DNA from 3 places in the Vibrio sp. WZ-1 genome. Region 2 is predicted to be linked to each of the others. Evidence: predicted binding sites of a transcription regulator. Region 2 holds the regulator's gene; each other region holds the start of a gene.
What was found. The regulator CRP, encoded in region 2, controls carbon source genes, mostly activating them, when cyclic AMP is high. The targets are predictions, from matches to a motif close to TGTGANNNNNNTCACA.
Positions count from the first base shown of each region.

Region 1 (10,809 bases), on a different contig from region 2:
TAAAAGACGCTGAGGTAATTACGTCTGATGCATTGGCTAGCAATAACCCAGAGTTTGTAACGAAAGCAGTGACCAAAAACCGCAAAGCGGTAACACATTTAAACTACGCATTCCGTGGATTAGTCACTCAATTACCTGCGCTAAAAGATGCCTTTGGTGAATCTGTTGAACAATTTACTCGTGACGTTGGTCAACGAGGAGGAGTACTTGATCAACACAACAGCTATCTAAGCGCTCGTTCAGCTTTGTACGATAATATCGCTAACCTAGCAACCAAAGTTGATACATCGATGGGTATCCTCGAACAATTTACCGCGACTGCGACAGATAAATTGGAAGAATCACTGACAGATGCCGGAAACATCTACTCGAATGGCGTAACCAAAGCCATTGTTATCGCAATTGTTGTCGTACTATTTGCAGCTGCAATTGGTTATCACATTGCGCATAGCGTTCGTGAGCCATTGACTCGCATTCTAAAAGTGCTAGAGGGCTTGACTGAGGGTGATATGACCCAACGCATTGATAACCGTTACAACAACGAATTCAGCCGCGTCAGTGGACATATCAATACTCTTGCTGACAGCTTGCACAATATTCTTGTTAAGCTAAATGACGCTTCTGACAACCTTTCAAACACGGCTTCTGAAAATGAACAAACGTCATCAGAGGCACAAATGCAGCTTAACAATCAACGTGAGCAGACGGCAAACGTAGCAACAGCAATGACTGAGATGTCTCATTCTGTTCAAGAAGTGGCTCAAAGTGCGCAAGGTTCACTGGAAATGGTGCAGCGAGTGGAGACTGCTTCTGATCAGGGTAGAAATATCATGAACAGCAATATTTCTACGATCAATCAACTAGAGACAAGATTGAATGAGTCTGTATCAGCCGTCGCTGAGTTGCAAAAAATGAGTGGCCAGATTGGCTCAATCTTAGACGTAATTCGTAACATTGCAGAGCAAACCAACCTACTCGCTCTAAACGCTGCTATTGAAGCAGCACGTGCTGGTGAGCAAGGCCGTGGATTCGCGGTGGTTGCTGATGAAGTACGCGTGTTGGCCTCTAAGACCACACAATCGACGACTGAGATAGAATCTATGATTAGCAATCTTCAGACAAGCTCACAATCAGCAAGCCAAGTCATTGAGAGTTGTATGAGTGATATGGAGATGTCGGTTGAACAAGCATCCAAAGCCAACAGTTCGATGGAAGAAATTCAAGCTCTGATCATCGAAATCAGCCAAATGAGTACACATATTTCCCAAGCGGCAGTAGAGCAGAGCGAAACCTCAGCTGATATCGCACGAAATATCGAAGACATTAATAACATCGCAGACAAGAGCTACCATGCAATGGCAAGTATTGCCGCAACTAGTGAGTCACTCACTCACTTGGCTCATCAACAAAATGAATTGGTTCACCGCTTCAAACTATAGATAAAGATATAGGTTATACCGTTTTTAGATAGCAACTCACTGTATGAGGGCGACTTTTTATAAGGTCGCCCTTGTTTTTTATGGACCTTGTCTACATATGGTTATTATGGCTTGCTCATCCCTTTTACTTTCTCTTTTCGAGCAAGCCAAAAAAGAAGGAAAACCTATGGCTGTTCATGTTGGTATTATTGACCAAGACCCTGTGAGATTGGTTACTCCTCTATTGGATAATCGCACTGTCAGTACCCATATCGTCTTTATCGGCGATAAGAGTCAAGCTGACATCTACGAGCGACTGAGTGCCGTGTTAGAGCAGCGAGAAATTACGTCCGAATTTTTTGAAATTCCTTCTGTTGTAAACACTTCTCTGATTAAACAATCGATTCATAAATTAGCAAAAGATCTCCACGATCGAGGCGAAGAAGTAAAACTGAATGCGAGTTGTGGCCTACGTCACCGATTACTGTCTGTATATGAAGTATTCCGTACATACCGTTGGCCAATCTTTGTCGTTGAACCAAACAGTGACAAACTTTGCTGGCTATATCCTGATGGTAAGGAAGACACCCAAGTAGAAGACCACATCACTATCTCTGACTACTTAACCATTTTCGGTGCTCGAGGTGAGTTCCATCATGTTGACCTTCCTCCTCAGCTCGACCAAAAACTGTATGAACTTGGCGAACGTTGGGCGTCTAACGCGTTAGAGCTTGGTCCTGGTCTTGCTACGCTAAACTACCTTGCAACGACTTGTCGTAAAGAGCAGAAGCTAGATGTTGAGCTTTCGGAGAAACAGCAAGGTTACCGTGAACTGAACATGCTGCTGACCGACTTGGTCGAAGCACAAATCGCCACTTACGAAAATGGTGTACTGACGTTTGCTGACGAAGATGCTCGTCGTTTTTCAAATGGTGAATGGCTAGAGACCTTAGTTCATAGTACGGTTAAGCAGATCCAAGATACGATGCCAACGATTCAAGACCGTTCTTTAAATGTGCAGGTTTATCGCAAACTGGGTGAAAGTGAGGTTCGTAATGAACTGGATGTTGCGACCGTAGTAAATAACAAGCTGCACATCATCGAATGTAAGACTAAAGGTATGCGTGATGATGGCGATGACACCCTGTACAAACTTGAATCACTGCGTGACCTTCTAGGCGGTCTGCAAGCACGTGCTATGTTGGTCAGCTTCCGTCCGCTACGCCATAATGATATTACTCGAGCAGAAGATTTAGGCCTGGCGCTAATTGGCCCTGATGAGCTAAAAGATCTGAAGACACACCTGAGTGCATGGTTTGAAGCCGCTGGCGGTTCTGACGAAATCTAATCGTCCATATCCGATCAAAAAAGCAGCCTCGAGCTGCTTTTTTATTGCGTCAGATTCGCTGTCTTTAGCACACAAACAAAACTGACAGATAGAAAAAGCCAGAGGCGAACCTCTGGCTTTTCCCGTTTGTTTAAATGCCAACTAACCGTTGTACTTAAAGCATCTTACGAGCAGCTTCAACTACAACCTTAATTGAGCGAGCTTCCGTTTCTTTCAGCGTTGAATGATCTGGAATCTCTTTTTGTGTACGGTTGATAATTACACCCGCCACACAACCTGCTTTTAGGCCTGAGCTTGCACACATAGTTAGCAGTGTTGCTGACTCCATTTCGAAGTTCAGAACGCCCATGTCCTGCCACTCTTGCATAGAACCTTGGAAACGCTTAACAACACGACCAGAGAAAGTGTCGTAACGTTCTTGGCCTGGGTAGAAAGTATCACTTGAAGCTGTCACACCCATGTGTACTGCAGCACCAGATTCTTCTACTGCCGCTTTCATTGCTGTAGCAATTTCAAAATCAGCGACCGCTGGGAATTCCATTGGAGCAAAGTGTAGGCTCGCACCGTCTAGGCGAACAGAACCTGTAGTAACGATCATATCACCTACGTTTACGTGTGGCTGGATCGCACCTGTAGTACCTACACGTAGGAAAGTACGAACACCTAGTTGCGCTAGCTCTTCTACTGCAATAGACGTAGATGGGCCACCGATACCAGTAGAACAAACCACAACAGGTTTACCATCTAACTCTGCACGGTACAGCGTGTATTCACGATGGCTAGCTAGGAATACTGGGTTTTCCATTTCTTCTGCGATTTTTTGAACGCGCGCTGGATCACCAGGAATAATTGCTAGAGTTGCACCATTAAGATCAGCTTCAGTAATACCTAAATGGAATACAGCTTGAGACATAAGTCGCTCCTTGTTGTGGCTTATTTTGTAAACAATAAGCTCATTAATAAGTTGTTGGGTACAGATGCACTGTAGCGAACCTTTCACCAACATAGAGTGATCGCAATCACAATGAAACAATGTAATAAAACCACACTTTCAAATAAAAACGGTTTAGATCACAGTTTAAGGAGCTCAAGATCATTTCGTTGCATGGGAATAAGTGATTTGCCAAACGAAACAAACACCAAAGCTGTTTCGATTTAATAGGCATAAAAAAACCTGAGACACTTCTGCCTCGGGTCAGTTTTCATTTCACTTTAATGGTTATTTTACTTGCTTAGATTCAAAACGAAGCAATCTCAGAGCGTTCAAAGTAACAAGAGCTGTTGCTCCACTGTCGGCCAACACAGCTACCCACAAGCCTGTTATACCTAGCAAACTCGTTACCAAGAACACGCCTTTCAGTCCTAGAGCCAACGCAACGTTCTGACGGATATTATTGAGCGTCGCACGTGATAGTTCGATCATACCAGCGAGTTCGATCAAACGGTTGTGAGTCAGCGCGGCATCAGCCGTTTCGAGTGCAACGTCAGTACCACCGCCCATTGCAATGCCAATGCTTGAAGCTTTCATCGCTGGTGCGTCGTTAATACCATCGCCTACCATCGCAACCGTGTGCTGCGCTGAAATCTCTTCTACATAGTGCACTTTGTCTGCTGGTAGCAAACTTGCTTTGTAATCAAGGCCAATTTGGTTCGCAATTGCTTCGGCACTGCGAGGGTTGTCACCTGTTAGCATCACAGATGAAATACCCAGTTTCTTCAATGCAGCAACGGCTTGTTGAGCATCTTGACGAAGCGTGTCTTGCCAAGCAATCAAACCTATCACTTCGTGATCGTGGCGTGCGATAACCACAGTTTTACCCTGCCCTTCCAACGCCAAGACTTGCTGCTCTACCTGTTGTGAGATTGGGAAGTCCGCTTTCGATGGTGCAATCACCTGTACCAATTTGCCTTCAACTACGCCAGTTACACCAGAGCCCACTTGCGCGGTTTTATCTGCCGCTTCTGGGATGTTGATGCCTTGTTCTTGCGCTTTGTTCACCAATGAAATGGCCAGTGGGTGGCTTGAGCCAATCTCAATCGATGCCGTTAAGCGAAGCAATTGCTCTTCAGTCACACCAAACGGCACGACATCAGTGACTTGTGGTTTACCTTGTGTCAGCGTACCCGTTTTGTCGAAAGCAACAGATTCAACGCGGCCTAATAGTTCAAGCGCAGCACCACCTTTGATCAGTGCGCCTCGTTTTGCCGCGGCCGCTAAGCCAGAAGTAATCGCCGCAGGCGTGGAGATAACCAAAGCACATGGACATGCGATCAACAACAATGCTAAACCACGGTATACCCACGTTTCCCAAGGCTGAGCAAACAACAATGGTGGCGTGATAATGACTAATAGAGAAACAAGCATCATCAGCGGTGTGTACCAACGGCTGAACTTGTCGAGGAAGCGTTCAAGTGGCGCTTTGCGTGATTCCGCCTCTTCAATCAAATGCAGGATACGGTCAATCGCGTTCTCACCTTGGCGAGAAGTCACTTTTACTTGAACGACTTTATCGACAACCACAGCGCCTGCCATGATTTTACCGCCTTCGTTGTGCTCTACCGGAACAGACTCGCCCGTTAACGCACTTTCATCGAAGCTTGCAGCTTGAGTCATAAGCAGGCCATCCGCAGGCATGCGGCCACCAGGCGCAACTTCAATCACGTCACCGGGTTGAAGCTGTGACGCTGGCACTTCTTGACGTTCACCATCAACAATCAGCGTTGTATTCTCTGGAACGAGATCCATCAATGCTTGAACACCGCTGCGAGCACGAGAGGATGCATATGCTTCTAACTTTTCACCAATAAGGAAAAGCAATAGCACCATCGCCGCTTCCGCGGTTTCACCAAGGTACAGCGCACCTAACGCCGCCACACTCATTAATGTTTCAATCGCAAATGGCGTACCAGTGCGGGCCAACTTGACCGCTTTCATCGCAACCGGATACAAGCCAAGCAAACAGGTCAAAGTAAACAACCAAGTACTTAGCGTTGGATTGAAATCAGAAATGATGCCAGCAAACGCCATCGCACCTGCAATAGAGAGGATCTGAACATTGTCTTTGATAACGCCCAGCCAACCCTTTTTCTCGGCTTTTGGTTTTGGCGCATCTGTCGAAGTCAGTGGGAATCCGGTTTGCTGAGAAACTTGCTCGATAACAGGCGCAAGTGCTCGGTTATCAAAATCGACCACTAGCTTTTCTGTTGCGAACAAGACTTTGGCATTTGTGACCCCCTCAACAGAAGAGATGGCCTTTTCTAGCTTTTGCGCACAGGCAGGACAATCCATGCCTGACACTAGCCAACTATGACGACTGGTGGACTCGAGAGGTTCAGCAGGGCCTTCGTCGTCAACAGAATCCGAACTACAGCTTCCGCCGCTACAACAAGATTCTTCTGAGACAGCAACGGTTGCTTGGGTAATGTTTAGCGTTGGCTTTGCCGGTGCGCAGCATGAGTCACTTGCACCTACTGCCACCGCAGATTTGACTTTGCCTGATTGGCAACCTTGATGTTTCGAACACATAATTCACTTTCCTTATTGGTGATAAACCTTTATCTACCACTAAGAATAAACCTTGGAGCTAACTCCAAGGTCAAGCATATTTATGTCAGATAAACAAAATTTACGCTTTTTCTTCTTCCAAAGCGGTTGCCACTTCATCAATCAATACCGCATCGTGAGAGCAAAAAGGTTGAGTATTGACGCAAGTGATCGCTGGATCGTCTTCTATATCTTCTTCTCCGAAGTTTTGCATCAGGTCTTTAATGTGTTTGTTCAGGACAACTAACGCCAGCAACCCAAACACTATCGTACCCACCGCTTGTCCATATAACACGCCAAGTGCTCCGTACCATTGCGATCCAAAGTAAACGAAAGGCAGAGTGCCAATTGTTGCTTTACCTAAATTGAGTGCTGTCGAGTAAAGTGGCTTACCCAGATTATTGAAGGAGGTATTGGCGACAAACAAAGTACCGTTGAAAACAAAACTGATTGCAACATACGTGCAAAACGCCGCCACAATAATTGCAGCATCACCAGTAAGGCTGAACATAGCCACAATGTAGTCTTGCAGCAAATACAGCACAACGCATACAGCAAGCGTATAAATCGTGGTAACGAGTAAAGAATCCGTCAGTGTCTTTTTCACCCGGTCCATTCGCTCAGCACCAAAGTTCTGTCCAATAATCGGCCCTACTGCACCAGACAGAGCAAAAATCACCGCAAAACAGACAGGCGTTAAGCGACCAATCACAGCAAAACCTGCAACGAAGTCTTCACCAAATTGTGCTATGTGCGTGGTGACAATCGCATTGCCTATGGGTGTAGCCGTATTGGTGATAATTGCAGGCACAGCAATGGCCAAAATTGGTTTTAGGTTGTTTTTAAGAATATCGAGATTGGGAAAGGAAACCAGCTTATGTACTTTGACCAGTGGATATAATGCGAAGGCCAACACCGTGAAACGGGCAATAACAGAAGCAGCCGCGGCCCCTTCCACATTCCATTTAAAAACGAAAATAAACCATGGGTCGAGAATCGCGTTAACAATACCACCAGCCAACGTTGCCCACATAGAGCGCTTTGCATCACCAGCGGCTCGCAACCCGGCACCCGCCGACATACCCAACGCCAGAATCGGCGCGCTTGGCAATAGAATGTTGAGATACGCTTCAGCACGCTCAGCAGCAACACCTTCTGCACCAATCGCAGCTAAGAGCTCTGGTATATGAACATACATACCCACAGTAATCGCTAAGCTGATCATAAAAGCCGTCAGCATAATACTGCCGCTCATCAACCTAGCGCGGTCAAAGTCTTTTGCACCAATAGACTTGGAAACTAATGCTCCCATCGCAATCGACGTACCAATAGAAGCAGAAGTAGAAAAGAAAATCAGCGTCCCTGCAAAGCCAACGGCAGCTGCCAGCTCGACTTGCCCTAACATACTGATGAACAACATATCAAGCAAGTCGACCACAAACAGTGCCATCAAGCCTACTGAGCCCGCACCTGACATCACTAAGATATGGCGCATCGTGGAACCTTGGACAAACTTCGCCTCTTGGGTAGACATATTCTTCCTCAACGACAAAAAGACGCCGAGGCGTCTTTTATCTTAATATTAATTGTTTGATTTTAGACAGGGTGCTGGAAACATTCGTTTAGAGACATACCGATCGCTCTAAGCACATCACGTCTTGTAATGACACCGACCAACTTCTCGTTGTCATCCACTACAGGATACATTTTCGGTTTGCCTATCTTCATCATGTCGGCCAGCTCAATGATCGACATCTCCGGTGATACAGAAAGTACATCATCATGCATACACTCTTCCACCGTATGAGTGTCTTGGCAGTGGTAGCTCGCTTTAACCAACTTATCCAAAAGGTCTTGTTCAGAAAGGAATCCGATGACCTTCTCGTTTTCGTCAATGACAGGTCCACCTAGAGTAACACTTTGCATCACCTTGTCCAAAGCCGCTGTTAGCGACATATTTCTGGTGAACGTCACCGCTTGCAATGTCATGTAATCTTTAACTTTTAGTGAGTGCATTTTTATCTCCTTAGCGGCACGTTTTTGCTGCCTTTAAGATAAGTGTCGTCTAATTTCTTGATTTTACTAAATTGAAATTAGCAATTTTATTTATAGATTTAGGCTATTGATCTCTATCCGAACTGATACATAAGACAAAACAATAAATACACAGTTGCATATTTATTTACCTCGGGTGCAAAACTCAGTCTGGTGATGAACAGTGAAAATATATTGCGTGCACAGAGGTCGAGATAAAGTCGAGTTAATAAAAACTCAAGTTAGAAATAATTAGCTATGCAGTGCAAACAAAAAAGCCAACCTCAAATGGGGCTGGCTTTCGAAGTATTATTACTCGAAGAGATTAAGCATTTTCCATCGCTTCGACGATATCACGAGCAACCGCTTCAGCCACTTTAATACCATCGATACCTGCAGAAAGAATACCTCCAGCGTAGCCTGCACCTTCACCCGCAGGGAAGAAACCTTTTAAGTTAATACTCTGGAAATCTTTACCACGCTTGATACAAACTGGAGAAGACGTACGCGTCTCAACTCCCGTTAGTAGACCATCTTCTGATGCAAAGCCTTTGATCTTACGATCGAATGCCGGAATTGCTTCACGAATCGCTTCGATAGCAAATGCAGGCAGTGCTTTAGATAGGTCAGTCAGTTTAATACCTGGAGTGAATGACGGTTCGACATCACCCAGAGCACTTGGATCGCGGCCTTTCAGGAAGTCACCGATTTTCTGTGCTGGCGCGTCGTAGTTTTCACCACCTAGCATGTAAGCGCCTGACTCTAGCTCACGTTGGAAACGGATACCCGCTAGTGGATCGCCTGGGTAATCTACTTCGGGAGAGATACCCACTACGATAGCACTGTTCGCGTTACGCTCTGCACGAGAGTATTGGCTCATACCGTTAGTTACTACGCGACCCTCTTCTGACGTTGCCGCTACTACCGTACCACCAGGACACATACAGAAACTGTAAACTGTGCGACCATTTTTACAGTGGTGAACCAGTTTGTAGTCTGCCGCGCCAAGAATTGGATGACCAGCATTTGGACCAAAGCGCGCTTCATCGATCATCGATTGCTTGTGCTCGATACGGAAGCCAACAGAGAACGGTTTCGCTTCCATGTAAACGCCACGATCATGCAGCATTTCAAACGTATCACGGGCACTGTGGCCTACCGCTAGCACCACATGACGAGATTTGATCTCTTCACCGTTTGATAGCGTTACGCCTGTGATTTGACCATCTTCCATGTGTAAATCATCAACGCGAGTACTAAAGTGGATTTCACCACCTAGTTCAATGATTGTCGCGCGCATCTTTTCGATCATGGTTACCAGTTTAAAGGTACCGATGTGCGGTTTGCTTACGTATAGGATTTCTTCTGGTGCACCAGCTGCTACAAACTCAGTGATCACTTTACGACCGTAGAAGTTTGGATCTTTTACTTGGCTGTAAAGTTTACCGTCAGAGAAAGTACCCGCACCGCCCTCGCCAAACTGTACATTTGACTCTGGGTTTAGTGTGCGCTTACGCCAAAATCCGAACGTGTCTTTAGTACGTTCACGTACTTCTTTACCACGCTCAACGATGATTGGGTTAAAGCCCATTTGAGCCAAAACCAAACCCGCGAACAAGCCACAAGGTCCAAAACCGATCACCACAGGGCGTTCTGTTAGGTTTTCTGGTGCTTTCGCAACAAACTTGTATTCCATATCTGGTGTTTGGCGAACGTGCGGGTCTTTTTCAAACTTCGCTAGCAACGCTTCTTCATCACCTTCAACAATGATGTCTAGCGTGTAGATAAGATGAATATTGGTTTTCTTACGAGCATCATAGCCGCGTCTAAAGACATTAAAAGAGATAACTTTCTCAGCAGCAATGCCAAGCTTTTTAGTAATCGCGTCTAGTAGCGCGTCTTCCTCATGATCAAGAGGAAGTTTAATTTCATTAATACGAATCATAGGATGTCTCGTTTGGGTCGGTGTCTTAGCCAGAACCGCCATTTCCTTCCCATTGAAGTTAAGAACGAAAAAAGCAGTCAGCTCACAATGGCGCGCATTTTACGAGAAATTGAATTGGCTGTCATACTAAATCCAAGTTGCGCGGCGGAATTAACGTAGCGAATGTTGAATTTTACCTTGGGATGAGTATTATCCCCATTCTTCAATTTTGACTAACTTAAGAGCTGATTATCATGGCGTTTGTCGTAACCGATAACTGTATCCAATGTAAATACACTGACTGTGTCGCGGTATGCCCTGCTGATGCCTTCCACGAAGGCCCGAACTTTATGGTAATCAACCCGATCGAATGCATCGATTGTGGCTTATGCGTGGATGAATGTGCCGCAGCCGCCATCTTCCAAGAAGACGAGCTACCAGAAGATCAAGTGATCTATAAAGAGCTCAACGCAGAACTTGCGGAAATCTGGCCAGTACAAACTGAAGTAAAGCCAGCAATGGATGAAGCAGAAAAGTGGAA
Region 1 is NZ_JBQEQR010000080.1:185,105-195,913, forward strand. Features, by position in the region: gene ACTS60_RS17455 (methyl-accepting chemotaxis protein) at 1-1,439, shown strand, start outside; gene ACTS60_RS17460 (DUF1887 family protein) at 1,606-2,766, shown strand; gene udp (uridine phosphorylase) at 2,921-3,679, opposite strand; gene ACTS60_RS17470 (zinc/cadmium/mercury/lead-transporting ATPase) at 3,986-6,292, opposite strand; gene ACTS60_RS17475 (MATE family efflux transporter) at 6,393-7,844, opposite strand; gene ACTS60_RS17480 (CBS domain-containing protein) at 7,907-8,326, opposite strand; gene ACTS60_RS17485 (NAD(P)/FAD-dependent oxidoreductase) at 8,670-10,289, opposite strand; gene fdxA (ferredoxin FdxA) at 10,523-10,809, shown strand, end outside.
Region 1: a site for CRP is predicted at 3,775-3,790, ahead of udp (uridine phosphorylase). Genes of this name have one in related genera too.

Region 2 (10,809 bases):
GACACCTTGCCTGATGTGTTTGAATTGACTGCTTGGACTGAACTGCCTGATGGAACCATGGATGAAATCATGGGTTATCAGCATAAAACCCTACCAATCGACGCGGTACAGTTTCACCCTGAATCGATTAAGACAGAACAAGGTCACGAGCTACTTGCGAACTTTCTAGCGCGCGAAATGATCTGATCACGATCACTTTTCTTAACAAATTATTCATATTTTTCGCCTTGGAATGGGAATGCAAAACTATGCGTTCTACCAATTTGGTGAGGCCTATTCATTTTTTTTATTTCTTTCCGAACCTTGTCATGCATGGTTTTTATAAAAAATCGCTTCTCTATTTACGTTTCTTGATGCATAAATAATCATAGATAGTGAGTATTAGGTGTTGCGCAGGTATGCGAAAAGAATAAATCACTATTGAAATGGTTAATCAAATGTAAATACAATGCCGTAATAGCTTAAATGCAAAACATTATTTGCTGGCAAAGAGTGCCGGTTAAATTCGCTTATCTGCTAGGCATGCGGTATCAAGAAGGAATGTGCAATGACAACGGAAAACAAAGTAGAGCGCGGTTTATTCGATGAGGTAATGGTACCTTGCTATAACCCGATGGAAATGATCCCTGTAAAAGGTGAAGGTTCACGCATTTGGGATCAGGACGGAAATGAATACATCGACTTTGCTGGTGGTATTGCGGTGAGCTGTCTTGGTCATTGTCACCCAGTCATGGTGAACGCATTGACTGAGCAAGGTAACAAGCTTTGGCACCTAAGTAATGTTATGACTAACGAGCCAGCACTGCGACTGGCGAAGAAGCTAACAGAAGTCAGTTTTGCTGAGCGTGTGTTCTTTGCTAACTCTGGCGCAGAAGCAAACGAAGCGGCACTAAAACTGGCTCGTCGTTACGCGGCAGACGTTCATGGCACTGAGAAGTCGGAAATCATTGCATTCAAACAAGGTTTCCATGGTCGTACTTTCTTCACTGTAACGGTGGGCGGTCAAGCGGCTTACTCAGATGGTTTCGGTCCTAAGCCAGGCGATGTGACACATCTTCCTTACAATGATATCGAAGCGTTACAAGCACACATGTCGGATCGCACTTGTGCGGTAATGATGGAGCCTCTACAAGGTGAGGGCGGCATCATTCCACCAACACCTGAGTTCGCTCAAGCGGTTCGCGAGCTGTGTGACAAACACAATGCACTGCTGATCTTTGATGAAGTTCAAACCGGCAACGGTCGTACTGGTCACTTCTATGCATACCAAGGTCTAGGTATCACGCCAGACATTCTAAGCACAGCGAAATCACTGGGTGGTGGTTTCCCTATCGGTGCAATGCTAACGACGGCAAAACTGGCTGAGCACATGAAAGTGGGCACTCACGGTTCAACTTACGGTGGTAACCCACTAGCGTGTGCGGTTGCTGAAGCGGTCGTTAATGAAGTCACCAAGCCAGAAGTTTTAGCTGGTGTACTAGAGCGTGAAGCGATGTTCCGTGAAGGTCTGGATAAGATCAACGCGAAGTACAACATCTTCTCTGAAGTGCGCGGTAAAGGTCTACTGCTTGGTGCAGCACTGAATGAAGAGTGGCAAGGTCGTGCGCGTGACGTACTGGTTGCTGCAGGTAAACAAGGTCTCATGGTATTGGTTGCGGGTGCCAATGTCGTACGTTTCACACCATCACTCGTTATCACACAACAAGAAATCGAAGAAGGTTTGGCGAAGCTGGATAAAGCGATCGCAACGCTGGTTTAAGCGCGATTGCCGCTTATCGTCAACCTAGAAACCCCCATCAAGGATCTCTGATGGGGGCATTGTTCCTACAATATAGTTAGGATCTTCTTGCATCTGGAGGGAGTATTGATGCTAGTAGTTCGCCCTATCGCAATGTCGGATTATGACGCGCTGCACACCTGTGCGGTTGAGTCAGGTCATGGATTTACATCTCTACCGGTTAACGAAGAACTGTTAACCAATCGAATCAAACACTCAGAATACAGTTTTGGCAAACCTGACGTGAACGAAGCTGGTGATGAAGGCTACCTAATGGTGGGCTTTGAATCTGATACTGGTGAAGTGGCAGGTACCACAGGTATTGAAGCTTCAATCGGCTGGGATGTGCCTTTTTATTCTTACCACATCAGTAAAGTGGTGCACTCGTCACCAAAGCTTGGCGTAAATAACGTGGTTAAGCTGCTAACGTTTGGTAATAACTACACGGGTAACAGCGAAATCTGCACCTTGTTCCTACGTGAGAAATTCCGTGGTGGCTTGAATGGGCGTCTTATGTCCAAGTGTCGTTTCTTAATGATGGCAGAGCACCCAGAGCGTTTCTCGGAAACCATCTTTGCTGAAATGCGTGGCGTGTCAGATGAGAACGGTAACTCACCATTCTGGCAGTGGCTTCAAGAGCATTTCTTCTCTATCGATTTCACTCTGGCGGATTACCTAACGGGTATTGGCAAGAAAGGCTTTATCGCTGACTTGATGCCGAAGTTGCCAATCTACATCAACCTGTTGAGCCCTGAAGCACAAGCCGTGATTGGCCAAGTGCACGATAACACGCGTCCAGCATTGAAGCTGCTTGAGCGTGAAGGCTTTACCAACCGTGGCTACGTTGACATTTTCGATGGTGGTCCAACGGTGGAGTGTGACCTACGCAATATCGAATCGGTACGCCACTCATTCCGCGCGCAAGTCAAAATCTCGGAGCACACCAGCACAAAAGACTTCTTGATGTGTAACGCGTCATTCGAGAACTTCCGCGCTGCGGCAGCGAAAGCGGCGTATGACGCGGAAACGCAAAGCGTAGTGCTCGCACCAGAATTGGCGGATGCACTCTTGGTTGAGGAAGGGGACTTTGTTCGCCTTCTTCCGCAGTAACTGACGACAGAATTTAAGGATAGAAACAATGACACATTGGATTGCAGGTGAATGGGTACAAGGTCAGGGTGAAGCGTTTACGTCTCTGTCGCCGTACAACCAAGAAGTGGTCTGGCAAGGTAACGGCGCGACAGCTGAGCAGGTTAACCAAGCGGTGTCTGCTGCGCGTGAAGCATTCGTCGATTGGAAGAAGCGCCCATTTGCAGAACGTGAAGCGATCGTGTTGGCTTTTGCTGAAAAAGTAAAAGAGAACAGCGAAAAAATCGCTGAAGTGATTGCCAAAGAAACCGGCAAGCCGATTTGGGAAACACGCACTGAAGCGGCAGCGATGGCGGGTAAAATCGCGATCTCTATTCGTGCTTACCACGACCGTACTGGTGAAGCGACGCGTGAAGCAGCAGGCAACCAAATTGTATTGCGTCATCGCCCATTGGGTGTAATGGCGGTCTTCGGTCCTTACAACTTCCCGGGTCACTTACCAAATGGTCACATCGTGCCAGCACTACTGGCAGGTAACACCGTGGTCTTCAAACCGTCTGAGCAAACGCCATGGACGGGTGAGTTAGCCATGAAGTTGTGGGAAGAAGTGGGTCTGCCGAAAGGCGTAATTAACCTAGTCCAAGGTGCGAAAGAAACCGGTATTGCGCTCGCTGATGCGAAAGGCATTGATGGCGTACTGTTCACCGGTAGTGCGAACACAGGTCATGTTCTGCATCGTCAATTTGCTGGTCAGCCGGGCAAGATGCTGGCGCTTGAAATGGGTGGCAACAACCCGATGGTTATCTCGGATAACTACGGCGACCTAGACGCAACGGTTTACACCATCATCCAATCTGCCTTCATCAGTGCAGGACAACGTTGTACCTGTGCTCGTCGTCTGTACATTCCATTTGGCGACAAGGGTGATGCAGTCATTACTAAGCTGGTGGAAGCGACGCGCAATATTCGCGTAGACCAACCATTTGCAGAGCCTGCACCATTTATGGGACCGCAAATTTCGGTTGCGGCAGCCAAGTTCATTCTCGATGCGCAAGCGAACTTGCAAGTACTTGGTGGTGAAAGTTTGATCGAAGCAAAAGCTGGCGAAGCGGCGTTTGTTTCTCCAGGCATCATCGATGTGACGAACATTGCTGAGTTGCCAGATGAAGAGTACTTCGGTCCACTTCTGCAAGTTGTACGCTACCAAGGGCTAGAGAAAGCGGTAGAACTGGCGAACGATACGCGCTTTGGTCTATCGGCAGGTCTGGTTTCAACCGACGACCAAGAGTGGGAATACTTCGTTGACCACATTCGTGCCGGCATCGTGAACCGCAACCGTCAGTTGACGGGCGCAAGTGGTGATGCGCCATTTGGTGGGCCGGGTGCGTCGGGTAACCTACGTCCAAGTGCTTACTACGCAGCAGACTACTGTGCGTACCCAATGGCATCAATGGAAGGGCAAGAGACGGTCTTGCCTGAAACATTGAGCCCGGGTGTAAGCCTGTAATAGAGAAATACGAAGCGGTGACAAAGTATCGCTGCTTCTCTCTGCCAGAGCTATTTACCAAGTTAGGATTTCGGTAAGCGCGCTGGCAAACGCCAAAGGCGAGCTCAAGACTCTCCAGAGCGTGTTGACTGACTGGCACTTATGCCGCACATACCGTCACAGGTTGATGACTGCTCGTTCGTGATTCTGGACAGCTTTAGGGCTGTGAACGAGTGGTCAACTTCCTCTTACCCCTAACTCTACATTTCATAACAAGGAGTCGTTATGACGCCCGATGTGTTATTTGAATCGCTATGGCAAGACTACATTCAACGTCTTTGTCCTTCTGCTGCTAAAGTTCATCAACTTCTTCAAGAAGATGAGCCTCTGATTAATGACCATATTGCGTTACGTACGTTTAATGTCGCTCCCCTAGGCATTGAAACGCTGGCGAAGCCATTCTTGGCAGTGGGTTATAAAGCCTGTGGTGATTACGTATTTGAAAGCAAAAAGCTGGTGGCAAAACATTTTGAGCACCCAGATCCGAAGCAGCCAAAAGTCTTCATCAGTGAATTGAAAGTGGATGAGTGCTCAGCAGAGCTACAAGCCATCGTTCATAAACTGGTAGAGCAGGTTGATGCTTCTAAACTGACAAACAGCGACTTCTTGTACGGCGGTCGTTTATGGGATCTCAGCTATGCTGATTTCCAAACCTTGGCGAAAGAGAGTGAGTACGCTTCGTGGCTTGCTGCGCACGGTTACGGAGCTAACCACTTCACAGTGAGTGTGAATCAGCTCAACCAGCATCAAGAAGTAAAGCAAGTAAACGACCATCTACGTACAGCAGGCTTCACCATCAATGAAAATGGCGGCGAAGTAAAAGGCACGCCAGAGGTGCTACTAGAGCAATCATCGACCATGGCAGACAAAGTGCCAGTGACCTTTACTGAAGGCGTTGAGGTGATTCCAGGGGGCTTCTACGAGTTTGCTAAGCGCTACTCAATGGATAACGGTGAGTTGTACCCAGGATTTGTAGCGGCATCAGCAGATAAGATTTTCGAAAGCACCAACGGTTAATAGATACGAGAACGGGCTATGACCTATGGGGGCGGGAACGCTTTGCTGGGGGAGGTTTTAACTCTCGGAATCTGAGAGGGCTGTATCTCTAAGGACGAAGTCCGCTCTCGGAACGCAGCGATCCCGACTCTCGATTCTTTGTTTTCCGTTCCCGATTCCCACAAAAGAAAAAGCCACCAAACTTTCATTTGGTGGCTTTTAAATTTTTTAAACGTTAATCGAGATTAACGAGTTCCGTAAACAACGATAGTTTTACCGTGCGCAGAAATTAGGTTCTGCTCTTCTAGCATCTTCAAGATACGACCTACTGTCTCACGAGAACAGCCAACGATTTGACCGATTTCTTGACGAGTGATCTTGATTTGCATGCCGTCTGGGTGCGTCATCGCATCTGGCTGTTTAGCAAGGTTCAGAAGAGTCTGAGCGATACGACCAGTTACGTCTAGGAACGCTAGGTCACCCACTTTTTGGCTAGTAACTTGTAGACGACGAGCCATTTGCGCAGAAAGGCGCATTAGGATGTCTGGGTTAACTTGGATAAGTTGACGGAATTTCTTGAAAGAAATCTCTGCCACTTCACAAGGAGATTTAGCGCGAACCCAAGCTGTACGCTCTTGGTCTTCTTCGAATAGACCAAGCTCACCAATGAAGTCGCCTTGGTTTAGGTAAGAAAGGATCATTTCCTTACCTTCTTCGTCTTTGATAAGAACCGCAACAGAACCTTTAACGATGTAGTACAAAGTCTCTGCTTTTTCGCCCGCGTGAATTAGCGTGCTTTTTGATGGGTACTTATGAATATGACAGTGTGAAAGAAACCACTCTAATGTTGGGTCGGTTTGAGGTTTACCTAGAACCATAATATCTCACTTCCTCTGCAGGGTACGCTTGCGCTATCCATATTTTAGCTAAGCCTGAATTGGCTTACTAGAATAAGAGCACTTTTTATATGCTGCAAGCTCTCTTGTGTTTCGGTTAGAAATAGTATCCTTTTTCGGAAACGATTTCTTGATTTTAATCGTGCCATGATTGAGATTTTGTAAGCAAAACTGTGCACATGATCACGGTATGAAAAGTAAACACCTTATTGAAAGGGCTTTTAGCCAATTTTCCCAGTTTCGATCAACTGCTGTAAGATTGGTCTGACGATGAGCTCCATAGCAAAACTCATCTTACCGCCCGGCACCACAATGGTGTTATGACGAGACATGAATGAGCCATCAATCATAGCCAGGAGGTATGGAAAGTCGACATTCTTGATGCCACGTAGGCGGATAACGACGAAGCTTTCATCCAAACTTGGGATGCCTTTGGCGTTAAGTGGGTTGGAAGTATCGACGGTTGGCACACGCTGAAAGTTGATATGAGTCCGCGAGAATTGCGGGGTAATGTAGTTGAGGTAATCGTCCATCGAGCGCACGATCGAATCCATTACCGCCTCTCGGGAGTGGCCTCTGTCGCGAGTGTCGCGAACGAACTTTTGAATCCATTCCAGGTTCACAATGGGTACCATGCCAATCAGAAAGTCCACATGGCGAGCCACGTTGACGTCACCATCGACAACACCACCGTGTAAACCTTCATAGAACAGTACGTTGCTGTCTTCTGGTAAGTCTTGCCATGGTGTGAAGGTGCCTGGCATTTGATTGTAGGGGACGGCCTCATCGAAGGTATGCAGATAGCGACGCACGCTGCCGGTCCCTTCTTCACCATACTTTCGGAAGAATTCTTCTAACCCTGGGAAGTCATTTGCTTGCGGACCAAAGTAGCTGATGTGTCTACCTTGCTCGCGAGCCTTACGGATCTCGACATCCATCTCCGGGCGAGTAAAGCGGTGGAAGCTATCTCCTTCAACCCATGCAGGTTTAACGTTCATCATATTGAACATCTTACGGAAGGCTTCTGAGGTCGTGGTGGTGCCAGCTCCGGAGGAGCCAGTAACCGCGATGATTGGGTGTTTAGCTGACATGACAAACCTTGTCGAAAATTACTTACCTGTAAAGTGCAACACGTGGATGCTGCACGGTCGATAACCCACTATAGCACGTAACAAGCCCGTGTCATCGAGTGGGATACGGTAAAATGTGAGGGCCTTATTATTTTGCTTTGAGTTGAATATCAACCGTTTCATGGAGCTCGGAGAAGACAATCGTTGCATCCCCTTTCTCTAACTGAGTTCTAACTTGGTCGATTTTATCTTGTAGTGACACTTCTACCGCACCGTAATCTGTCCCTTCACGCAGCACAAATTCTCGGATCAAGTTTTCTAATGTTTCTGGCGCAATGTCTTGCCATGGAATGATCATAAATACCTCAAACGTTTATGATGATGGTGTGCTACCTGCCTTGGTTGACACTTGTGAATAGTTTACTGTGTTTGTTGTTTGGATACAGTAGAAAGGTACTCAGCGGCGATACTTTCGTAATAAGCTGGCAGAGCTTCCTCTAACCAAAACTTTGGCTTGAGCGCAGTACCTGTGAGAAAGCCGACATGGCCACCATTTTCATAAAGGCGGTAATCAATGTTGTCCGGTAAAACAAACTTCGGAATCACGGCTTCGGTCATAAACGGATCATCTTTAGCGTGGATGATCAGTGTTGGTAGGCTGATCTGTTGCAGTTTGCTCAAACCTGAACATTGATCGTAGTAGTCTTGTGCATCTTTGAATCCGTGCAGAGGTGCGGTGACAAGATCATCGAACTCATACAGACGAGTAACACGTTTGATCGAGCGGTAAGACAGTGCAAGCTCTCCTTGTATCAAATCGTGCTTTTGCAGCGCATTACGTTTAAGTGAAGAGAGTAAATAGCGTTTGTAGACCTTGGAAAAACCTTGCTCTATTCGGTTTGCACATGCGGACAAATCCAGCGGGGCAGAAACGATTGTCGCAGCACTTAAGATGGGGTCGTCTTTGTACTGAGCCAAGTAGTTCGCCAACATGTTACCACCGAGCGAAATGCCGACCGCAACTTTAGGGTTGTTAGGGAACTGCTGATTGAGTTGTTCAAGAAAGAAACGAGCATCCGTCACTTCACCGGAGTGATAGGCGCGGGCTTTTTTGTTTGGCTTACCGCTGCAGCCACGAAAGTGCATCATCACCGATAACCACCCCGACTTGGCAAAGGCATTCATTAAGCCGTTGGCGTAAGGGCTATAAAAGCATCCTTCAAGGCCATGGAACAGAACAAAAATGGGTTTATTACGGGCAATATCGGTGTCTTGTTGTTCTGACCACGCTAAGTCTAGAAAATCGTCATCAGGGGTATCAAGAGTTTGCCACACAGGGGTAAACAACGCTTTTTTACGAATAAAGCGCGGCAAAAGCGTTTGAAGGTGTGGGTTTTTAATTCCAGCTGCTGCGAAAAATTGGGTCATACTTAGTACCAATCAATTTAAGTATTATTGTTATTCACGCCACTTTGGTCTCTGTGCTTACGCGAATACGGTTTGATGGTGGTTTGTCATGAGCTAAGCAGAGATATCGCACAATCCTTACCGCTAATCTGAGAGATTGGTTCTGCTTAGATCTTCAATGCCAACAAACGCATAACCAAGTGACTTCAAGATGCAGGGTTCAGAGCATTGTCATTGATTCGAGGTCAAGGAAAGCAACGCAGCGTAATAGCCAGCTCTTTCCAAGTTGTTTGACGCAGAAATCGGGTCAATGACACGCTCCCGAAGGGCGAGCTGCCTTGGCTTGTATACTTTGTTGTCGATTCTTGATTTAGAGTGACTAGATCTTTAAATCTCCGCCGCGTCTACAAACCAAGTCATTCTCGCTGAATCAAGCATCTCGAGGTTACTTGGGTATATACTCTTATTTATATAAGTCTAAGTATAGATTTATTATAGATTTATGGATGATGAATATTCGGAACTGGAAGCGAAAATGCTTGTTGAAGGTGTTCTGCGCCCAGCTTTCGACAGTATCTTAATGTTAGTGGTTCACTGTCATTTGTCACTAGTATGAGTGAATTAATGCAGTCAACCAGATCAGACTGTTGTTGCTTTTCAAGCTGTAACTCAAACTGTAATGCCTCACGATAAAGTGCATCATTTACTTGAAGTTTGAGGTGTCGTCGTAGTTCGCGATAGGAGTGGAGTAATGTTTCGCTGCGGATTAGGCAGTCTTGAACAAGAGGCCAATCTTGCTCTTGAAAGATGAACTGCTGCTCATCGAGCCATCTGAGCAGCAGCAGTAGATTCACATTGCCGTGATAGTTATTTTGCAACGACAAGCACGCTTCTTTCACTTCTCGTACACCATAAAATTGCAGACTGAACTGCCAAAGGTGTTCAAGGGTTAAGGTGTATTCAGCGTGCTCTGTTGTCATTGATTAAACTCTAGTTCCATCTGCTCGAGGGTTTCTTGAGCAGACATCCATTCCATCTCTACATCTTCAAGCTCTGCTTTGCTAGAAGCTTGAAGGGCCAATACTTCATTAAGTTTAGCTTTGTTTTCGGCTTCATACAGAGAGTTATCCGATAACTGTTCTTCTGTTTTCGCCAGTGCTTCGCCTAACTTATCCATTTTGTTTTCTAACTGTGTCAGCGTTTTGCGAATTGGAGCGGTCTGTTTACGAAACTCTGCTTCACGTCGCTTTTGCTCTTTTTTCGCTGCAGCACTATTCGCTGTGTCTTTCTCAGGTTGTGCCGCTTGCGCTTCTTTACGTTCAGCCCTTTGTTGTTCAGTCAGCCACTTATAGTAATCGTTGAGGTCACCATCGAATGGTGCCACTTGACGGTCGTGTACTAGGTACAAGTCATCCGTTGTTGCTCGCAGTAGGTAACGGTCGTGCGAAACAATCACCATTGCACCTTCAAAGGTCTGTAGTGCCATGGTTAATGCTTGGCGCATGTCCAAGTCTAGGTGGTTGGTTGGTTCGTCGAGTAGCAATAGGTTAGGTTTTTGCCAGACCACTAATGCCAATACCAAACGTGCTTTTTCACCACCAGAAAACGGAGCGACTTTCTCTAGCGCTTTATCGCCTTGGAAGCCAAAGCTACCTAAGTAATCACGTAGTTGTTGCTCAGTCTGGTCTGGAGCGATTTGCATCATGTGCTGTAGTGGTGTTTCTTCTGGATGCAGCGTTTCTAATTGGTGCTGAGCGAAGTAACCGATCTTCACACCTTGCGAGTAAGTCAGATCGCCACCTTGCGCTTTTAGCTCACCAGACAACAGTTTGATCAAGGTTGATTTACCTGCACCGTTACGGCCAAGTAGACCAATGCGACTGCCCGGGACAAGGTTAAGGCGGATCTTCTCTAGGATCAGGTTGTCACCGTAGCCTGCCGATACTTCATCCATCATCATGATTGGGTTTGGCAGTGCTGCTGGTTCGCGGAACTGGAAGCTAAATGGGTTATCGAACTGCGCTGGCA
Region 2 is NZ_JBQEQR010000043.1:13,129-23,937, reverse strand. Features, by position in the region: gene ACTS60_RS01845 (aminodeoxychorismate/anthranilate synthase component II) at 1-186, shown strand, start outside; gene ACTS60_RS01840 (aspartate aminotransferase family protein) at 548-1,759, shown strand; gene astA (arginine N-succinyltransferase) at 1,868-2,887, shown strand; gene astD (succinylglutamate-semialdehyde dehydrogenase) at 2,916-4,373, shown strand; gene ACTS60_RS01825 (DUF1338 domain-containing protein) at 4,638-5,429, shown strand; gene crp (cAMP-activated global transcriptional regulator CRP) at 5,654-6,286, opposite strand; gene ACTS60_RS01815 (phosphoribulokinase) at 6,526-7,395, opposite strand; gene ACTS60_RS01810 (YheU family protein) at 7,523-7,732, opposite strand; gene ACTS60_RS01805 (hydrolase) at 7,795-8,802, opposite strand; gene ACTS60_RS01800 (TIGR02444 family protein) at 9,282-9,761, opposite strand; gene ACTS60_RS01795 (ABC transporter ATP-binding protein) at 9,758-10,809, opposite strand, start outside.

Region 3 (10,809 bases), on a different contig from region 2:
ACTGGTTCAGAGAGCAAGGCTTTTACGAGGTGAATGTTGATTACCTACCTGTCGTAAAACAGGATCTGTATAACTTTCAGCGTAAGTCAAAAATCCTAGCGTTAGATCTTTGAACCACATGATCAACTAACACAAGCCGTTCAATTAATGTGCAAACCATTACATTAAAATTGAATGACTATTTATCGTTGATTTATTCATCTGGTTGGCTATACTTTGCGCCAATGCGGTTAAACTTTAACCGCAAAGGATCTAGGTGCGAGAACTCTCTCCACCCTAAAGTACCCAGCATTAATACCACTCCTGCTGGGTATCCGTATATCAAGGACAGCTGTTTATCTGACTTTTATTAAAGCCGAGAAGAGCACTGTTATATGAGAACTATTATTTGTAATTCGCTGCAAAGCTTTTGGGATATGGCTGATAATCACTTTTTAGAAGGCCTAGATGTGCATTGTGTGTTCCCTGTTAATGATGCTATCCGAGAGTTCATCTTAAGCTACCAAAAACAATACAACATTAAGAGCGTGTCATTTACCAACGCTTTTAGTAAAGCCAGTTGATAGAAGAAGACCGAGCATCATGCTCGGTCTTTTTGTGTTAACTAGATAAGCGAGAGACCAACCCACTCGCTCGAGTGGTTTTCACTTTGATGCCACGTTTGAGGACATTCATCTCAGCGTACATCGCAAGGCGTTTCTTGGCGCGAGTAATTCCGGTATAGATCAGCTCGCGAGTGAGGATTGGACTGAAATCTGGCGGCAAAATCATCAACGTGTACTCAAACTCACTGCCCTGTGATTTATGGATAGTCATCGCATATGCGGTTTCATGCTCAGGGACTCGGCTTGGCAGCACCGACTTCACGCTGCCATCCGGTAATTCGAAGAACACTTTTAGACGCGGTTCACCTTCGCTGTCGTCTCGCATACAAATGCCGATGTCACCGTTATACAACCCCAAACCATGATCATTACGCGTGACCATCACAGGTCTGCCGTGATACCAAAGCTCGTCTTGGGTTTGAATCAACTTACGCGCTGCTAGTGCTTTTTCAATACGTTGGTTTAAACCTGTCACACCAAAATCACCTTCACGAATAGCACACAACAAGCGGCATTGATTAAAAGTATCCAGCACAGCTTTGGCTTTGTGGGTCAGCGTTTCTGTTTCTCCAGTCTTTTGGTCAATCTCTTGCTGTCCGATGCGTTTTAGATAACGACCATATTCGGAGACCAAAGTCTGCATCATCTGATTGTAATTTGGGCTACTCAATGCGAAATGCTCGATATCAGCAAAATCACGATTCCAAACGTCATCTACTTTTGCGGCTGAGCCAGCATTGACCGCTTTCGCTAACTGACCAATACCAGAACGGACGTCGAATCGGTAACTCTTTTGCAGCATACACAAGCTATCGGCAATCGAAGCATTACTGTTGGTGCTGTACGCCAAGGTGTCAAAGCCCGTTAACTTCGCCACCGCAGACGCCTGCTCTTTGCCAAAACCGAATGCATGAAACGAACAGATATCACCGAGTACCGCACCTGCTTCTACCGATGCCAACTGGTCTTTATCTCCGAGAAGAATCAAACGCGCATGCTTTGGCAGCGCATCGACGACTTTGTACATCATCGGCAGATCGACCATGGAAGCTTCATCCACCACTAAAATATCGAGATGTAACGGATTTTGTTTGTTGTGACGAAACTCTGCACTGTTTGGGATCGCGCCCAACAGACGATGCAAGGTGCTCGACTCGGTTGGAATTTTCGCTTTAAGCTCAGGCTCCACCGGCAACTCTTGAATCGCTTTACCAATAGACTCTGTCAAACGTGCTGCCGCTTTACCTGTTGGCGCCACTAGCTTGATGGTGAGGTTTTTCTCTTGTCCAGCTTGCTCAATCAGCGCGGCAAGCAATTTGGTTACCGTGGTGGTTTTTCCCGTACCCGGACCACCGGAAATCACCGCAAAACGACGCGTCAGTGCCACCGCAGCAGCGACCTTCTGCCAGTTAACACAAGCCGATAATGGTACAAGCTTGTCCAGCACTTGCAGATCGTGAACTTGTTTCGCTTGGCAGACTGCCGCATCAATGGCAGCCCAATTGAGACTGTCTACAGTAACCACATCCAAATGGTCACAGACTAATTGCTGGCGTAGCACTTGGTTGCTGGTTCCTGCCTCTGTCGCTTTGGCTAATGCATTGAACAGAAAGTGGTACTGACGAGCGAATAAATGATGCAGCAACTCAGACAAACGTGTGAATTCTTGAGGCTGTAGGTTTACAGCCGCACTGAGTTGATTGAGCTTGTCCGCCAACGTCACTTCATAGTGCCAGTAACGATGTAAGTAGAGACGCTCACCATCAAACATCATTGGCAAGGCTTCACCTTGAGCACCAACCAAAGGCGACGCTTGCAGAAGCTCAACCCAATTAACGCCTTGCAGCTGAGTATTAAGCGCTAACGCAGACTCTCCAAACAGACCAAGCTTACTGACAAGGTCCGCTGGTTGCCCTTGGCTATCAAACAGAGGCAAGCAGATGTGTCCTTTCCCTAACTCACTACTGACCACGCCTGCAATAAATGCCAGTTCTTGGCTGTTCACTTGTTGCTCAACTTGCGAATAGATAAAGCGCGCGAACTGGAAATCCAATTGGCGAATCGCTCCTTTTTTTGCTAGCGATTCTAACGTTGCCAATAGATCTGGTGTTGCCATCGCACTGCTTTGCTCAGAAAGAAGATCATTGGTTTTCATCAAATTAACTCCATCTGACCAGATTCGCTGGATCGCGTGTCAGGTGCTTGACCATCAATCAAATGATCCATCTCTTGTAAAAATTCAAAGGTTGGCTTGGCAGAAAAAATACCGTGATCACTTTGCCCATCCATACCACGCAAGAACAGGTAATAAACGCCGCCAAAGTGCTGTTCATAATCATAATTTGGCAATCTGCTGCGTAAGAAACGATGCAGCGCCAAGGCGTAGATTTGGTATTGTAGATCATAGCGATGATCCGCCATCGCCGACTTCAACGCATCGCCATGATAATGGAACACATCATCACCTAAGTGGTTCGATTTCCAGTCGAGGACGTAATATTTGCCTTGGTGCTCAAACACCAAGTCAATAAAGCCTTTCAGCATACCTTGCACGGTTTGGAAACCCAGATCGCCCGCTTTGGCAGACAGCGGATCATGACGTTGAATCACACGGTTCAATGCTGGTGCAGATAGCACTTCAATCGGTAATAAGAATTCCATCTCAACCAAACGTTGTGCCGGGCCTTTTTGATTGAGCAGCAGTGCTTTGCTATCCAAAGGCGTTGCCAGCACGGTATCAATCAACTGTTGCAGGATTGGCAACCATTCTTCATCAAGCTGTTCGCTTTCCATCAAGCCGAGGATGATTTGGGTGTTCTCTTCCGTTGTCGCTGGTTGAGTAAACTCAATTTCCTCAAATAAGCTGTGCAGGAAAGTACCCGGACGTGCGCCACGCGGGAAGTTGAAGATAGAGCGTTCTGGCTCAACCAATTCCGCTTCATCTTGCTCTTCTGAAGAATCGATATCAAAGCCTGTAATTTCAATCGTCGCGTCATGTTCAGCATGATGAGAACCTTGCTTAACCAAGCCCGAGTAACTGGTGATGCGCCAGTTTCTATCAATTGGGTTTTGCAGTTCTTTGGCAGTCAACGCTGCTAACTCGGTTTGCTCCGCAACATACATCTCGTCGTGCTGCTTTGGAGGGTCACAAATTACGACGTTATCGAGATTCTCTTGCTGCTTTTTCAACCCCACGAACAGGTCGTTGATGCCGCCCTCTTGACCATTTTGCACCAAGTAACCAATCGCACTGTGATGAACACCGGTTGGCTCTTTGGTTGAGCGACCATTGCGCAGCGGTGAAGCACCAATAAAGCAGGCATATACGGCACGCGTTAGCGCTACATAGATGAGGCGCAAGTCTTCCGCAAGACGTTCCTTATCTGCCTGTTTTAACGACGCATCGTTACCCGTGATATCAAGTACGGTGCGATCGTTCTCAGCGTCGTAGTATTTGGCTTCACTCGCTTCTCGGTAACCAAACACAAATGGCAAGAAGACTAAGTCATATTCCAGACCTTTGGATTTATGAATGGTGACGATTTGCACCAAGTTACGCTCTGATTCCAGACGTTGAATTTGGTCATCGCTGCCACCCAACCCGTGCTCTGCATCGCTGATAGATTGTGCTAACCAACGCAGCAAACCGTGGTCGCTGTCTAATTCGTTACTCGCTTGCTGCAATAGCTCACCAATGTGCATCAGATCGGTAAGTACTCGCTCACCGTTTTCGCTTTGTGAACTCGCCCCTTCTTCTAGCAGACGTTCAGCAATATGACGCTTACTGATCACTGCTCGCAGCATAGGAAGCACACCACGTTGCACCCAAAGCTTACGATATTCTTTGAACTCATTAACCGCGTTTTCCCACACGGTTTCGTCGTTATTGAGGGCGTCTAAGCTGGCTGCATCCAGAGCAAACAATTCTGATGCTAGGCTGGCACGTAATGCTCTGTCATTTTCTGGCGTTAACACCGCTTGCAGCAAACGCTGTAAGTCTTGTGCCACAGAACTGGTAAACACGCTGTCGCGGTTAGAAAGGTACACGCTGGCAATGCCTTGGCCGGCTAACGCCTGTTTGACCATGCGACCTTCGCTACCCGTTCGCACCAACACTGCAATGTCACCCGCTTTGACTGGCTTCTGCTTCTCACCATTGACCAGACACGCTTGACCTTGTTGTGCCGCGGTCAAAATGGTTTGAATTTGGCTCGCTGTCGCCTCTGCCATAGCGGTGAGATATTCACCTTTTGGCAAAGGTTTATCTTCCGCTTCTTGCAGCCAATAAGTCAGTGCAGGTTGCTTTTGACCACCCATAGTCCAAACGCGTTTGTCGGCACTTGGGCTGTAATCCACGGGGTGGAATGGAATATCAGAGTCATAAATAAACGGGCTATCTGGCAGAGCAAAAATCTGATTCACTGCCAATACCATATCGGCACTTGAGCGCCAGTTAGTACCAAGCGTGTAGTGAGCACTAACTTGGTTACGAGCCTTAATGTAAGTGAAGATATCCGCGCCACGGAAGCCGTAAATCGCCTGCTTCGGGTCACCGATCATAAACAAACCGCACTCAGGATTATCCAAATAAATGCGGCTAAAAATACTGTATTGCAGTGGGTCGGTATCTTGGAATTCATCGATCATCGCAACCGGATAAAGCGTGCGAATGCGCTCTGTCAGTAGTGCGGTTTCATCGGTATCAATCGAGGCAGAAAGCTGAGTCAGCAAGTCATCGAATGACAACCATTGTTTCTGATTTTTTGCTTTTGCCAGCATCACGCGACAATGCTCAATCGCATGAGCTAACAATGGCGCTTTTAAGCTGATAGGGTTGGTAAGGAAAGTTTCAATCGCCTCAAACACAGGATGCTGTGGCGCAGTTCCTTTCGGGGTTTTCTCAAACAACACATTCTGCGCGAACTTCTCCAGCTTATCTGGATAGTCATAGCCCGTGGTTTCTGTCGCTGCCCATGTATTGACCGCTTCTAACCACGTCGGCAAAGACTTTTTGGTGTAGCTGCGTTTGTTGACATCGGAATCAGAAATCAGCGCGAGGAAGTCATCTTGGCTATCACGCCATTGGGCTTTCAAAGCATCAATTTGCTTTAAGTTTTGCTCATGCAAATTGGCAAGGCTACCTTCCATTGCCGGAACAGAGAGACTTAGCGGCGCGCCCGTGAGGTAGTTACTTATGTCATACAGTAGATCCGATGGCGAGCCCCAGAGTTGGCGTACTTCTCCAGCCAAAGCGAACGGCAGAGGGTAGAAATTGCGACGCCAGTAATCAGCAACCACTTGCGCTTTAAGATGGCTTTCGTCCGTTACAAACTCATTGTTGAAACGGCTACCAGATTCGAATGCGTTTTGCGTCAGCATACGTTGGCAGAAACCGTGAATGGTGTACACCGCGGCTTCATCCATTTGGCGTTCCGCTTGCAATAGGATCTCAGCGGCTTGCTTATGATCTTCGATTTCTTCCAACAAAGGTTGAATCACAGGATCTGAGCTTTTCCCGCGAGCGAACGCGATCCTCGCGTCATGAATACGAGCACGAATACGATCACGCAGCTCCGCCGTTGCAGCTTCGGTAAAGGTCACCACCAGAATTTGATCCACGGTCAACGGTACGCGGTGCTTCGTATCGGCAGTGCCATGCCCTAGTAGGAGTCGCAGATACAAACCCGCGATAGTAAAGGTTTTACCCGTACCCGCCGATGCTTCAATTAACCTTGCACCATGCAGTGGAAAAGTCATGGTTTGCAGTGGAGTTGGAACTGACATTTGCGCCATAACGCTGAATCTCTCCGGATTATCGACTGACCGAACTGTGATCTGTCGTTAAAAATTCTATTTATATGTCTAACAAGTTGGAATATTTAGAGGTTAGTGGGATCTCACTCACGGTTATCCTGATCTTCAACCGCTAGTATGCGCGTCACGAGATAAGCCAAGCCTTTCAGGCAGCTACACTCAAACGAATCATGGTCCCTCTGACCTTGTGGCCGTACAGCGAACGCCCTACAAAAAATAATGATTTTCTGGCGGCCACCCTACTCTCTTTTTTGTCTAAATAATCCAACTTACTTTTCATCATCGGCATCCATCGCCGCCAATCTTGCGCCTTGAAGAACCAATGCGGTCAGCGTGCGAACTTCTGCTGCAAGCTCGTCATTCCAAGTAGACCAAATACGCGAAATATACGCGTTATTTCCTTCTCCTGGACTCATGTAGCCATCATTGAATGCATCCGCCATTTTCTTCAGCGATTTCTCTTCGTCATCAGCCCAATGACCACGACTAAAGCCCGCCTCAACGCACGCCAGTGCTGTTTTCGGGAAGTATGGTAATGGCTTGGTCATGCCTTCAAAAAACAAACGCACTAATTCAGCAAGTAGTTGTTTTGCTTGCGCAGCGTCTGCCATTGCTGGGTAAACCAAATGCACTGCGCCTTCCTTGCGGTCATAACCGATAACGTGAGTCTTTCTAGCGTGACCAGAGGCAGACATAGCAAGATGATCAATCCATGCAGCGAGGTAATCCTGCGCACGAATTTTACCGCTGCGGTAGCGAATCAAACCGGACTGATAGCATTGAGTTAGCCAACCGGTTAGACGGATGTTTTTTCCTTCACCAAGCACATCGAAGGTAAGGTCGATTTCTAAATCGTCTTGCGGAGCACCGGATAAGAACGCCAACTTATCCACCAGCTCTTCCGCTTGCACGCGGTTGGTTTCAAACTCGATATCACCAAATGCGCCAACCGGTAATTTGCCCTGCGCGCGTTGTTCAGTCATAAAGTGCTTGAGTACGTCTGCTTTTGCGGACGGTTGAGTAATGGCGGTTTCGAGCAAGGTTTCCAGTAGCTCATCGCGCATTTGATAGCTTTCTAAGCCACCTAATACAAAGGGCTCATCGTCTTCCATCACAGGCAATGGGGGTTCAAACATCACTTTCAAACGGCGGTTAAAAAAATACTGAACAGGCAAACGCCAGAAGCGTTGTAATTCCACCAAGTCCAACTCAATTGGGAAGATCGCACCGAGTAAGTAATCATCCAATGCGCGGTTAAACTCGCCACGCGCATGACCTTGCGATTGATTGCTTTGGGTCAACGCTGCTGGAATCCACTCTTTGGCATAGCTTGAATGAGAACCTTGGAATGCGCTTGGGCTGAATGGCACCATTGCATGCACATTCACTAACTCCTTGAGTAGTTTATCTCCGGAGTCATCAACAGGCTGGTCTTGATCGCCATCTAGGCAGTAGTTCTGATGGCAATATTCCATCAACTCCGACACCAGAACAGACGGCACGCGCTCAGTGTTGTCTTGGATAGAACGCCCAACGTAACTGATGTACAAACTTTGCTGCGCAGACAGCATGGCTTCTAGGAACAGGTAACGGTCATCGTCTCGGCGTGAACGGTCGCCCGGCTTAGTGCGCCCCGTCATTAAGTCAAAACCTTCTGGTGGCATTGAGCGCGGGTAAACGCCATCGTTCATACCGAGTAGACACACGGTTCTAAATGGGATCGAGCGCATCGGCATCAGAGTACAGAAGTTCACTTGTCCGGCAAGGAAGCGCTGGCTGACCCGTGTTCCTGACAGCTTGTTTTGCAGATATTGGCTCACAATAGAAGGCGACAAGGCATCATCAAATGCCGCATCGGTTAACTGTTCTTTTAGTTGGCTCAAGGTATCGCGAATGGACTTAAGCGCCATTTCCCCTTCTAGCTCAACTGAGAAGAAGTCATCCAACATCGCCACCAAGGTTTCACGCCATGCATCAATCGACTGAACATGGGAAAGTTTGCGGCGATATTGGCTAATTTGTTGAATAAAGTGAGCTAACTTACCGGCAAGTTCTGCGCCCATACCTTGCACTTCATTGTATGGCGAAAGGCTACCTTCTTGCACTTCAAACAAACCGGCAGATTCTGGCATCGCATAGCCTAATAACATACGCTGGATACCAAATTGCCACGTGTTTTGGCGTGTTTCTGGCAGTTCAAATTCGCTGCCGGTATGGCTATCTAGCCCCCAGCGAATGCCCGATTCTTCTACCCATTGTTTGGCTTGAAGGAAGTCATCTTCGCTGAGATCGAATCGCTTCAAAATCGCCGGCGTTTCTAACAACTCAAGTAATTCAGAAGCCAAGCAACGTGTATTCGGTAAATTAACAAGTTGCATGAAAGCCGCCAAAATTGGGCTTTCTTGATCGGCCGTTCGGTCTGAAATCGAGTAAGGAATAAATCGCTCACCCGGCGCATTGCCGAATACCGCCTGAATCGCAGGGCTGTAGGCATTGATGTCTGCCACCATGACAATAATATCGCGCGGTTTCAGTGTCGGATCGGCATCGAACATCGCCAGAAGCTGGTCGTGGAGTACTTCCACTTCTCGCATTGGGCTGTGGCAAGAGTGCAAGCTCAGAGATTTATCACCCAAGTTCACCACTTGTTTGTGCTGACTGCTATCGATCTGCTGATCGTCTTGGTGCTCTTCTAGATTAAGAATATCTGCTTGAAGTTGATGGAGCAGACTGTCGCGCTCGACATCAACAAAAGCTTCAATCTCATGGGATTCTAGTTGCGACAACAGATACATGTTATCGCGCCCAAGTTTACCCATCGACGCCAACAAGCTGTTACCCACCACATCGGTATGCAGCTCATCCACCACGTTTTCTTCTAGTGAACCTTTTAACTGCTCACTCTCACCTTGTACTTCAGAATGGTCTTCTTGCCACACCACGTGCTGGCGATGTTTTGCTGCTAGGCGAGCTAGGAATTTACGGTCGCGTACCTCACCCCAGTAATAACGACAAGGGTTGGTAAACATCAAGTGCACATCAATGTGTTCACCAATAGCTTTGAGCGCATCCATGTAACGTGGCGGCAGTGAAGAGATACCAAACACAAACAGACGCTTCGGCAGATGATCAAAGTTACCGTTGAAGTTTTCTAGCGTATCAATGAAGTGTTCGTACAAATTGGCACGATGATAAGGCGATTGCCCAAGGGTAACCGTGTGATCGTACAGTGCCTGCCATAAAACCGGCTGCCATGGGTGTTCGTCTTCAAGTTCAGGCACCGTTTGCCCTGCTTCCCAGCTTGCAATCCATTCTGGGCGATACACCAAATAGCCATCGAAGATATCGGCAATTTTCTCTGCCAATTGATATAGCTTGGAGTTGTCACTGTCGTCTTTAAGATAACGAGCTAAAGGTTCGAATGACGCTTCGTTCAACAAACCCGGAAGCAAATGCATCAGCTTCCATGTCATGGCTTCTTTGTTGAAGGCACTGCGCTTTGGCACATCAGCCAATACTTGGGTAAACATTTCCCAGATAAAGGTCGCTGGCAGCGGAAATTCTAGGTTTGCCGCGACACCAAACTCTTTCGCCAATTCCATTTTTAACCACTGTGACATACCTGGGCTTTGCACCAGAATTTGTTCTTTTTCGAAGGGGTTTTCTAACGGATTGATGCGAATCAGTTCAACAAGAAGTGATTTAAGAACATCGACCTGATTGGAGTGATAGACAGTAAACAAAGTAAGAGCACCGAACGCCAATGGAAACTGCTAGCAAGCTTAGCACAGCCGCATTTATTCCTAGAGCGATCTCGATAGCTTAAATAACAAAAGGTTAGAGAACGCCCAAACTCTGAACAAATAACCAGCAACTGATGTTTGTAAGTAACGTCTTACATGCAAATACAAAGCGTGACATTAGTCACAAGTCTTTCATGATAAAAAACACTGTTTTATAATGCATATGAAATTTATATTTATCAGTATTGGAATCACCTCAGTATGTTTCGCAAACTTTCCTCCAATAGCGCTTGGTTGATGGCATTTTTTGCTTGCTTGACTCTCTATCTGTCAATTGCTTGTTACCCATTTTTGCTGTCAAACAACCAAGCAGAGCCACTCACCTATCTGCAAAAATACTATTTGTTTGCCACACAATTTGGCTGGTTAGGTTTAATTGCTCTTCCTCTGATGCTGGGTTGTTTATTGCTGTCCTTTTTTCCGACACGCATATTCAAAGTAATTGTAATCTCCGTTGCAATAGCGCTCTTGATCATGCTGAAAGTCGATATTCTCGTTTTCCAGCAATATAAACTGCACATTAACGGACTGCTGATCCGAATGTTCTTTGAGGGTGGTCGTGACGTATTTGAAATCTCTTGGATGAG
Region 3 is NZ_JBQEQR010000076.1:107,300-118,108, forward strand. Features, by position in the region: gene argA (amino-acid N-acetyltransferase) at 1-113, shown strand, start outside; gene ACTS60_RS13130 (hypothetical protein) at 375-563, shown strand; gene recD (exodeoxyribonuclease V subunit alpha) at 601-2,760, opposite strand; gene recB (exodeoxyribonuclease V subunit beta) at 2,760-6,398, opposite strand; gene recC (exodeoxyribonuclease V subunit gamma) at 6,689-10,162, opposite strand; gene ACTS60_RS13150 (DUF3413 domain-containing protein) at 10,424-10,809, shown strand, end outside.
Region 3: a site for CRP is predicted at 6,496-6,511, ahead of recB (exodeoxyribonuclease V subunit beta). Genes of this name have one in related genera too.